Rubripirellula tenax: one gene and its partner. The protein of the gene in region 1 binds, or shares a complex with, the protein of each later gene. Links are inferred from orthologs where the notes say so. Each region holds a gene or a part of one and is shown in the gene's direction. Other genes may lie near its edges.

Region 1 (6,073 bases):
GAACGCGCCACGGGAATGTTCAGGTTCGCGGGGAATTTTGTGGCACTGACCAACGCCACGGCCATCGAGTCTTCTTCGGATAACGGCCCCAGGATGATCCGTCGACGGTAGGACGCGGTCGCGATGCCACGCATGATTTCGATGATATCCATCGACCGGACGTTCAATTCCTCGATCGCGCCGCCGGCGACCAATGACTGCTCGGTGACTCGATTCCCGGACAGAAACATCATCCGATCGCTCGTCGCGATCAAATTGACACTCGCCGCGTCGGGCCACAGCCAATTCGGCTTGGTTCGCTGAACTCCCATCTGGACGGTCGAATTCCAGTCCACTCGCGACAGCCAACCTTGGTATCGAGTCGCGATGTCATAGACTTGGTCCGAAATTTCGCGAGCGGCCGGAACATTTCCCAGGTGCCAATGGCATTCGCCCATCATCGCCAGTGCGGGAATCGCGTCGATCATCCGCCCGTTGATGTTGCGGCGAGATCCACGCAGCGCGGCCTCGAAAGCGTTCAGGGCTGATGGCAAATCGCCTCCGCGATAGACCCCGAGCGCCAAATAATACGTTTGCGGCGGATACTGGCCGGTCGGCTCGACGCCACCCAATGTCCCAAAAGCGGTTCCCTGGCCCTGGGCGAAAACAGCCTGACTTGGCGAAAATAGGCAAAACGAAAGTGCGGCGGCGGCAAGCCAAGCAAACCTGCGCCGAAGCGAATATCGAAGCGAATGGAGGGTCGGTGGCACGATCGTCGCAAAACGGCGATGATGCACCCATCGGGACGGGAATGGGCCAGATGCGTTCAAAGATCGCGTGAGGCAGATTCGCTTGAGACAGATGCACTTGTGATAAGGTCGCATAGGATTGCGGCTTCCAAAGTTAGGAAATCCAGAGCTGAGAAAAGAAAGCTGCCTTATCCTACAAGACTTTCGAGGCGAATCGGCGAACCGAATTCGGATAGGCCCGACGGTGGCCGCACCGCACAATCGCAGTTGACCCATATTCCCCAAACCCGTAACTTTAGCTTTCAGAACGATTTACGCGATTAAAGCGGGGCGAATGTCCGCGCACGGGCATCGGTTTGTCGCGATCAGGGATGAACTTCTTGAAGCGCTCGAGGCGCCAACGGCGGCTGACCTCGCAGGCTTTTCGGCAAAACAACTTCTATAGAACCATGTCATTTTTTGAACAGATTTGGGACATCCTCGGCGTCATTTTCGGTGGCGCCTTCGGTTCCGTTGAACGCGGTATCACGGCCGTTTTCGGGTCGGCCAACGCGCGGACCGTCGCTCGGTTTCGTGAACGCGCCGATCGAATCACGGCCATGGAGCCCAAATATGCGGCGATGACCGACGAAGAAATTCGCGCCCAAACGAATATTCTTCGTGGGCGACTGCGTGACGGCGAAGCGCTGGATGACATTTTGGAAGACGCGTTCGCGGTCTGTCGCGAAGGCGGCAAGCGTTTCATGAGCATGCGTCATTACGACGTTCAATTGATCGGCGGCATGGTGCTTCACAATGGTGGCATCGCCGAAATGGTGACGGGCGAAGGAAAGACGTTGGTCGCGACGTTGCCGACGTACCTGAACGCACTCGAAGGCAAAGGCGTTCACGTCATCACGGTCAACGATTACTTGGCCCGTCGCGACATGGAATGGATGGCACCGCTGTTCATGAACCTGGGGTTGACCATCAACGCGATCCAGTCCGGCATGTCGACGGCGGAAAAGCAAGCCGCTTACGCATGCGACATCACTTACGGAACGAACAACGAATTCGGCTTTGACTATCTTCGCGACAACATGCGACCGGCCGCCAAAGGCGACGATCGGTTCCCCAGCGAAGTTCAGCAATGCCAAGGTCCGCTCAACTACGCGATCATCGACGAAGTGGACAATATTCTGATCGACGAAGCACGGACTCCGCTGATCATCAGCGGCCCGGCCGATTTGGACTTGGGACGCTACCAGGAATCGGATCGCGTCGCCCGGCAATTGGTCAAAGAAACACACTTCACCGTCGACGAAAAACAGCACAACGTCACATTGACCGACGAAGGTGTTCGCGAAGCCGAACGGTTGGCCGGTGTCGAGAGCTTCTACACCGCTGGCAACATGGAATGGCCGCACCTGATCGACAATTCGTTGAAGGCTCATTATTTGTATCGGTTGGACGTTAACTACGTCGTCAAAGATCGCCAGATTGTGATCGTCGACGAGTTCACCGGGCGCTTGATGGAAGGCCGCCAATGGTCCGACGGGCTCCACCAAGCCGTCGAGGCCAAAGAGGGTGTGCCGATCAAACAGGAAACGCAAACGTTCGCAACGGCGTCGCTGCAAAACATCTTCAAGATGTACAAAAAGTTGTCCGGTATGACGGGCACGGCGATGACCGAGTCGACGGAGTTCATGAAGATCTACGGCTTGGACGTGGTCGCGATTCCGACGCACCGCCACATGCAACGGATCGAGCATCCCGACCTGATCTACTTGACCGAAAAAGACAAATTCAAAGCGCTCGCCGATGAAGTCGAACGCGCCCACAAGTGGGACATTCTCAACAGTAAAGACGACGAACACTGGGGCATCATCCAAAGCGAAACGGATGACGAAGTCAGCATCATCTTGAAGGGTGAAAAGACGGCGTCGAAGTTTCCGAAGTCGAAAATCACCTCGATCGAACGGAAGGGTCGCCCCGTGTTGATCGGTACGGTTTCGATCGAGAAATCCGAACGGTTGTCCGAGTTGCTGGAACGTCGTGGCATCGAGCACGACGTTTTGAACGCGAAACAGCACGGTCGCGAAGCCGATATCGTCGCCCAAGCGGGCCGGTTGAATGCCGTCACGATCGCGACCAACATGGCCGGTCGTGGTACGGACATCATCCTGGGTGGTAACCCCGAGAACATGGCTTGGGCACAACTGCAACACGAATACCCGACTCGTTTGGAAGTGCCCGACGAAGTTTGGAACACTTTGGTCGACGAGATCGACCAACGCGAAAAGATGAGCGAAGAGGGCGAAGTCGTTCGCGAGATCGGTGGTCTGTACGTCCTGGGTACCGAACGTCACGAGTCTCGCCGTATCGACTTGCAGCTTCGCGGTCGTTGCGGTCGTCAAGGCGACCCCGGTTCGAGCCGCTTTTTCTTGTCGCTCGAAGACGACTTGATGCGGATTTTTGCTGGCGATTTTGTCAAAAGCATGATGGAACGCTTGGGGATGAAGGAAGGCGAAGCGATCGAGTCTCAAATGGTGACTCGCCGAATCGCGGCGGCCCAAAAGAAGGTCGAAGAACGCAACTACGAAATTCGCAAGAGCTTGCTCGACTATGACGAGGTCATGGACGAGCAACGCAAGCGGGTTTACCGATATCGCCAAAACCTGTTGGACGGACACAGTTCGCGGAAGATGATTTTGGAATTGGTTCGCGGCCAAATCACCAAGTACGTCGACACGTTCCTTGAAACGAATTACGGCGTCGACTCGTTTGCGTCATTCGCCGGAGCGAAACTAGATTGCCAGCTGGAACCACGCGATTTTTCGAACATGGATTTCGAAATGGCCGACTCGTACGCCAAGGATATGGCCGAGCGATCTGCCGAAGTCACCGTTGCCGAAGTCGTCGAGGAAAATCTTCCCGAAGCGATGGAAGATGAATGGAACTGGAAGGCGCTGGCGAACTGGGCAAACACGCGATTGGGGACCAACTATCAGGAGCACTCGCTCCAGAAGATGGACCGCGACGAAATGATCGATGTCTTGACGGCCGCCGCGCATCAAAGGATCACGACCGTTGATCTGAGCGAAGGCGAGATGATGTTAGACGCAGACTTTGGTCTGCGAACGCTCAGCGCTTGGATGCACCATAAGTTCGGCATCGAAACCACGCCCGACGAATTCCGTGATGTCGAAGATCGGCGAAAGGTTTCCAAATCGCTGTACGAGCGTGCCGAAGCGGCGTACCTGCACAAAGAAGCTGAGTATCCGGTGCTGACGGGACTGTCGCGGTTCACCGAGAAGCAAGGTGCCCAAGTCTCGCTCGATCGCGAAGGTTTGGTCCAATGGGTGTCGCGTCGATTCGGTGCGTCGCTGGATATCGATAGCGTCCGACTCAATCGTGACGAACTGAAAGAACAGCTGATCGAATTCAGTCGCAACACGCACGGCGCCGCTGACGAAAAACACCAGCTGGCGAAATCCAAACTCGACGATTTGTTTGGGAAGGCAGACCCGAAAACGACGGCTGCGGTCGCCAGCGGAACGAACGGCAAACTCGACCAGTTGGCGGGTTGGCTGAACGACGAACTGGATCATCACGCTGCCAAAGAAGACCTGTCGCGAATGAACCGCGACGAAATGGCTTTGACGCTCGATGGAGCGGTGGACGATCGCTTCCACCCGGAAATGCGTCGCATGGAGCGGCAAGTACTGCTCAATATCGTCGATGACACGTGGAAAAATCACCTGTTGACGATGGACCACCTGCGTAGCAGCGTCGGTTTGAAGGGCTATGCCCAAATGGACCCCAAAGTCGAATACAAACGCGAAGGCATGCGGTTGTTCGAAACGATGTGGGAATCGATCGGCGAACGCGTGACGGACTTGATTTTTCGGATGGAGTCCCTGAACGAAGAATTCATCCGCAGCACCTATGTCGAAGGCCAAGCCCGTCACGACGAAGCCAACTCGGCGATGGCCGTTGCCGCCGAATCGAATGCTTCGCAAGCTGCGGCCGAAGCCAGTAACAGCGGTGGTGGCGAAGCGTCGCGACCGGATCCGATCCGAAATGAAGGACCTCGTGTCGGTCGCAACGATCCGTGTCCCTGCGGCAGCGGTAAGAAGTACAAAGCGTGTCACATGCGTAAGTAACGCGTATCGGGTTCGATGGAACGGAAAAAGGATTTTCCATGCGATTCAATTTTCTGTACGCCGTCGGGCTGATGTTGCTTTCGCCGGTTGTCGGGTACCGAATGGTTCGCCACGGTCGCTATCGGCGAGGGATTTCCGAAAAGCTTTTCGGGCTGGCGGCGAAGAAGGCCCACGCGATGACGCAAGGCCGCGGCTGTCTTTGGGTCCATGCGGTTAGCGTCGGTGAAGTGAATTTACTGCCTGGTTTGGTCCGGGAAATAGTACTTCGCGAACCCGGCGTTTGCGTTGTCATCAGCACATCGACGGATACCGGCTACGACTTGGCACTCAAGCTGTTTGGTCGCGAGCGAGTCTTCTTTTGTCCACTCGATTTCACGTGGGCCGTCCGACGAACACTCAAGAATTTGGCACCACAAAAGTTGGTGCTGGCCGAGTTGGAATTGTGGCCCAATCTGGTTCGTATCGCCACCGATTTCGGTGTATCCGTTTGCGTTGCCAATGCGAGGCTAAGCGAACGAAGCAGTTCCAGGTATCAAGCATTTTCTCGCTGGACCGCGTCCACGTTTGCCCGATTGACGTGGGTCGGTTGCCAAGACGAAGCGACTCGCAAACGCTTCGAGGCCTGTGGGACGCCGCCGAGTCGGTTGACGGTAACTGGATCGCTTAAGTTCGACAACGCGCCGACGTCGCGAGATGTCATCGCCGTCAATCGACTGTCACAGTGGGCCGGTGTTGATCCGTGGCATCGCGTTTGGATCGTCGGCAGCACCCAGCCAGGCGAAGAGGCGATGGCGATTTCGATCTACCAGTCGTTGGTTAGCGACCATCCAGAACTGCGTCTGGTTTTGGTTCCTCGTCATCGAGAACGTTTTGACGAAGTCGCCAAACTGGTTGAACATCATGGATTGAGCGTCCACCGTCGCAGCAGTGATCCGGCGATCGGGAACCAGAATTGGGAGGCCTCGTCGGTCGTTTTGGTCGACACGATTGGCGAGCTAAGAGATTGGTGGGGCGTTGGTCCGATCGCAACCGTCGGTGGCAGCTTTGGCGATCGCGGCGGTCAAAACATGCTTGAGCCGGCAGGATACGGATCCGCGGTTTCGTTCGGTCCCAACACACGAAATTTTCGGCAAATCGCAGAGCAATTGATCGATGCGGACGCCGCTGTTCGAGTCAACGATGCGGCGGAGTTGGAAACGT
Region 2 (3,736 bases), on another replicon or contig:
GGTGTAGGCAGTGGTACCGGCAAGACAGCCGGACGTGGTCACAACGGACACAAGAGCCGCAGCGGTTACAGCCGCAAGCCAACCTTCCAAGGTGGTGCGATGCCGATGATCCGTCGTGTTCCCAAGCGTGGTTTTAACAATCGCTGGGCCCAAGTCGTCTTCGCGGTGAACGTTGACCGTTTGAACGAAGCGTTCAACGACGGTGACAATGTCACCTTGGAAGCACTCGCCGCCAAGGATCTTGCCAAAGGTACGTTTGACGAGGTGAAGATTCTCGGCGATGGTGAATTGACCAAGAGGCTCAACGTCACAGCTCACCGGTTCAGCAAGTCGGCCGAAGAAAAGATTCAAGCCGCTGGCGGAACGATCAACAAGCTGGTCGCCAAGCGAACACCGAAAGAACGCGTCGCGGACTTGAAAGCAGCAAAAGCTTAGTCGCTGGTCGCATTTGTTAAACGATGCTTAACGCCCAGCCGTAGGCGCCGGCCTTCGAGTTCCGGTGCCCACGGGTGGGCGTTAAGTCATGGTTGGTATCGCTTGAGACCGCATCGGTCGTTAAACTTCGACCAACCATCATCTCTCCTTAAGATCCCGATGCCGAACCCTGTTCGTGCATCCCAAGAATTCAAAGACGGACCTGACGCATGTTTGAAAAGCTGCGCATCATTTTCTCGATTCCTGAGCTTCGCAAGAAGGTCATGCTGACAATTGGATTGTTGGCGATCTATCGAATCGGCTTCCACATCCCCTTGCCGATGATCGCGACGAACATCGGTGATGCGGGCGGAACCGCTTCGGAGTTTTTCGAGAAGATCACCTTGTTCGCCGCGAGCGATCTTCGCGAAGCAACGATCTTCGGCCTCGGCATCATGCCGTACATCTCGGCGTCGATCATTTTTCAATTGCTGGGCAGCGTCTATAAGCCGCTCGAAGATTTGAAGAAAGAGGGCGAGGCTGGTCGAAAGAAGCTGAACGAATACACTCGTTATCTGACCGTGCTGATCTGCGTGGTTCAGTCTTACATGTACCTGAAATTCATGCTGATGTCGGGCGGCCCGTCCGGCAACGGGGACATCAACCCGAACTTCATGGCCAGCGATGGTTCATTGTTTTGGGGCTGGCAGTTCGTTGCCGTGTTGGTGATGACCTGCGGAACGGTATTCCTGATGTGGTTGGGCGAACAAATCGACGAGCATGGTATCGGTAACGGTATCAGCTTGCTGATCATGGCTGGCATTCTGGCTCAAATGCCAAAGGCACTGTACGAACTGGTTCGCAACATGAAGACCGAATTGACGGGGCTCAGCCGCGGCCAAATCGGGATTGAAACACTTGTGTTGCTGGTGGTGTTGTTCGTCGGCGTCGTGTTCGGTGTGGTGTTTATCACCCTGGGCCAACGCAAGATCCCGACTCAATCGGCCAAGTTCACTCGTGGACGCCGTGTTTACGGCGGTACGCGTCAACACCTGCCGCTTCGCATCAACCAGGCGGGCGTTATGCCGATCATTTTCGCGAGCAGCTTGCTGATCATCCCCGGAATGTTGATGGGTGGAATGGCCAGTTTTGTGGGCAGTGAAAGTGCTTTGTTCAAACCCCTCAACCTGATCGGATTGACGTTGAACGACCAAGGTTCGTTCGTGTTCAATCTGTTCTATGTCGTTTTGATTTTCTTCTTCTGCTACTTCTGGACGGCGATCACGTTCAACCCGAAGGAGATGTCGGACAATCTGCGTGACAGCGGCACGTTCATTCCCGGTTATCGGCCGGGCAAGCGAACGACGGATTATCTTGAGAAGGTAATGGTTCGAATCACTTACGTCGGTGCTGCTTTCCTTTCGATCGTCGCGATCGTGCCAACCATCGTTTACGGCTCGCTTGGCGTGCCCTATTCGATTGCCGGTTTCTATGGTGGCACTGGTCTGTTGATCGCCGTCAGCGTGGCGTTCGACTTGGTTCAAAAGATCGACAGCCACTTGGTGATGCGAAACTATCGTGGACTACTCGAGGGCGCCGGCGGCGGTACCTCGCCCGTCGTCTAATCGAGTTCCAAAGTCACCCTTTTTCCGCAACGATGAAGGTGTTTCAATGCGAATCATCTTCATCGGTCCGCCGGGTGTCGGTAAAGGCACCCAGTGCAAGCGGTTAACCGAGCGATTAAGAATCCCCCACCTCTCAACGGGGGAGATGTTGCGGGGTACTCGCAACGAGTCGGCTCTCGGTCGCGTGGTGGCAAGCTATATCGATGGCGGGCGTTTGGCCCCCGATTACTTGGTCATGCGGATCGTCACGAAGCGATTGCTGGCGGCGGACTGCGAAGACGGTTGCCTCTTCGACGGATTTCCGCGGACGGTCAACCAAGCTCGGATGCTGGATGAATACCTGCCGACGAAGAATCGAAAGATCGACGTCGTGCTGAATCTGGTCGCCGATCAAGAAGAGCTGATTTCACGCTTGCTAAAACGTTCGCTCGTTGAGAATCGAGCCGACGATAACGCAGAAACGATTTCAGCGCGGCTGAGAGTTTTTCATACCCAAACGGCACCGGTGTTGGACTACTACAGCGGCCGCGATTTGGTCCGCACCATCGACGGCATGCATCCTCCCGAGGACGTCTTCGCCGCGATTGAGAAACACCTCGTGCCAAAACCGTCTTAGACGCATCGATTCGCTGGTATCCCAGCGTCCGTTCCGCCAACGTACTGGCGGACACTCTTCGCGTTGGCCTGTACAATGCAGACATTCTGGGCAGCTTCTTCAAGCATAGGTTTCCAACGTGATCATTTCGAATTCGTCTTCTCAGGTTCGATCGCAATTTTGGGTTGCCGGGACGTTAGGAGTCATCGCCGTCATTGCGGGAATCTTGAGTCCGGCTTCCGCGTTGGCGCAAGGCTTTTTGCGTCCCATCACGGGCGCCCAATCAGGACGTTTTATTGAACCTCCGCGTGCGATCGAACAGCAGTTACGTGATGCTGACCGCGCATTGGGGGAAAAGCGTTACAGCGACGCCGTCGTGGCACTGGGTGACTTGCTCTCTCGTGACGCCGAACAGATGGACGAGTCCGACCTTACCGGGCAAGACTTTTTTCTTGGCGCAGACGAAGCCGTTGTTGGAACGCCGTTGCAAATGAGTCTGTTTCGCGCGGCGCGTGAAATGATCGCTAGCCTTCCGTCGGCTGCGATGGAAACTTATGAACTGCGTTACGGGTCGATCGCAAAAAAATCACTGATCGCGGCCAGCGAGAATCGTGACTGGGAACAAGTCCGTGAAGTCCGACGTCGTTTCTTTCACACGCGTGCCGGTTACGAGGCGTCGTGGTTGTTGGCGCAACGCGAGATTTATAGCGGACATCCATTGGCGGCTTCGGTCCTATTGGACGATGTTGTCACCCATCCCGGCGCTATCAAGCATTTGGGAAACGGCGTGACCTTGCTGCATGCATCGGCGTGTCGTTTGGCGGATCGAAATGTTCCCGAACTGGGCGTCGGCGTCGTCACGCTGGCCGGCAAAGAAGAGACGATTCCGGCTACGGACGATCAAGTGAATTGGCTTGCCAGGCATAGCGCACAACTGCCCAATTACGCGGCGGCAGAGACGTCGGATTACCCGATGTTTGGATCAACGCCCAGCCGTAACGGTGGCTCCGCCGGACAATTACCGTTGACGAATCTGCGCTGGATGTTGAACACCACAGCGAGCCCGCGCCAAGAGCGGACACTCCGAGACGTCGCGAACGAG

Evidence for each region. The genes of interacting proteins can lie anywhere in the genome.
Region 2: the proteins of Poly51_RS31685 (region 1) and secY are in contact, whole or in part, in a crystal structure (PDB 3DIN), measured with the Thermotoga maritima proteins. The link is inferred for Rubripirellula tenax from one-to-one orthologs. Residues at the interface, in WP_004082002.1 of Thermotoga maritima: Glu261, Ala262, Arg263, Lys300, Ala301, Arg302, Thr303, Ile304, Ile305, Leu323, Tyr324, Asp325, Pro326, Val329, Ser330, Tyr333, Ile336, Lys340, Phe345, Val349, Glu363, Phe364, Tyr374, Ser375, Gly376, Gly377, Glu393, Ile395, Thr482, Ser483; in WP_004081795.1 of Thermotoga maritima: Glu108, Gly109, Glu110, Glu111, Ala236, Glu237, Arg238, Arg239, Ile240, Thr241, Ile242, Gln243, Tyr244, Ala245, Arg246, Arg247, Val248, Thr249, Gly250, Arg251, Arg252, Val253, Tyr254, Gly256, Ala257, Ser258, Thr259, Tyr260, Leu261, Pro262.

Annotation. Positions count from the first base shown.
Region 1 is NZ_SJPW01000003.1:164,380-170,452, reverse strand. The notes cover bases 791-5,073. They hold Poly51_RS31685 (preprotein translocase subunit SecA), read left to right. Parts: upstream 791-1,177; coding sequence 1,178-4,873; downstream 4,874-5,073. Other genes in these bases: Poly51_RS11550 (3-deoxy-D-manno-octulosonic acid transferase), read left to right, coding at 4,912-5,073. In the rest of the region: Poly51_RS11560 (CHAT domain-containing protein), read right to left, coding at 1-749; more of Poly51_RS11550, read left to right, coding at 5,074-6,073. UniProt on the Escherichia coli protein: Required for protein export, interacts with the SecYEG preprotein conducting channel.
Region 2 is NZ_SJPW01000002.1:803,637-807,372, forward strand. What follows is about bases 1-2,841. They hold secY (preprotein translocase subunit SecY), read left to right. Parts: upstream 1-644; coding sequence 645-2,039; downstream 2,040-2,841. Other genes in these bases: rplO (50S ribosomal protein L15), read left to right, coding at 1-435; Poly51_RS08815 (adenylate kinase), read left to right, coding at 2,086-2,655; Poly51_RS08820 (outer membrane protein assembly factor BamB family protein), read left to right, coding at 2,774-2,841. Also shown: more of Poly51_RS08820, read left to right, coding at 2,842-3,736. UniProt on the Escherichia coli protein: The central subunit of the protein translocation channel SecYEG. Consists of two halves formed by TMs 1-5 and 6-10.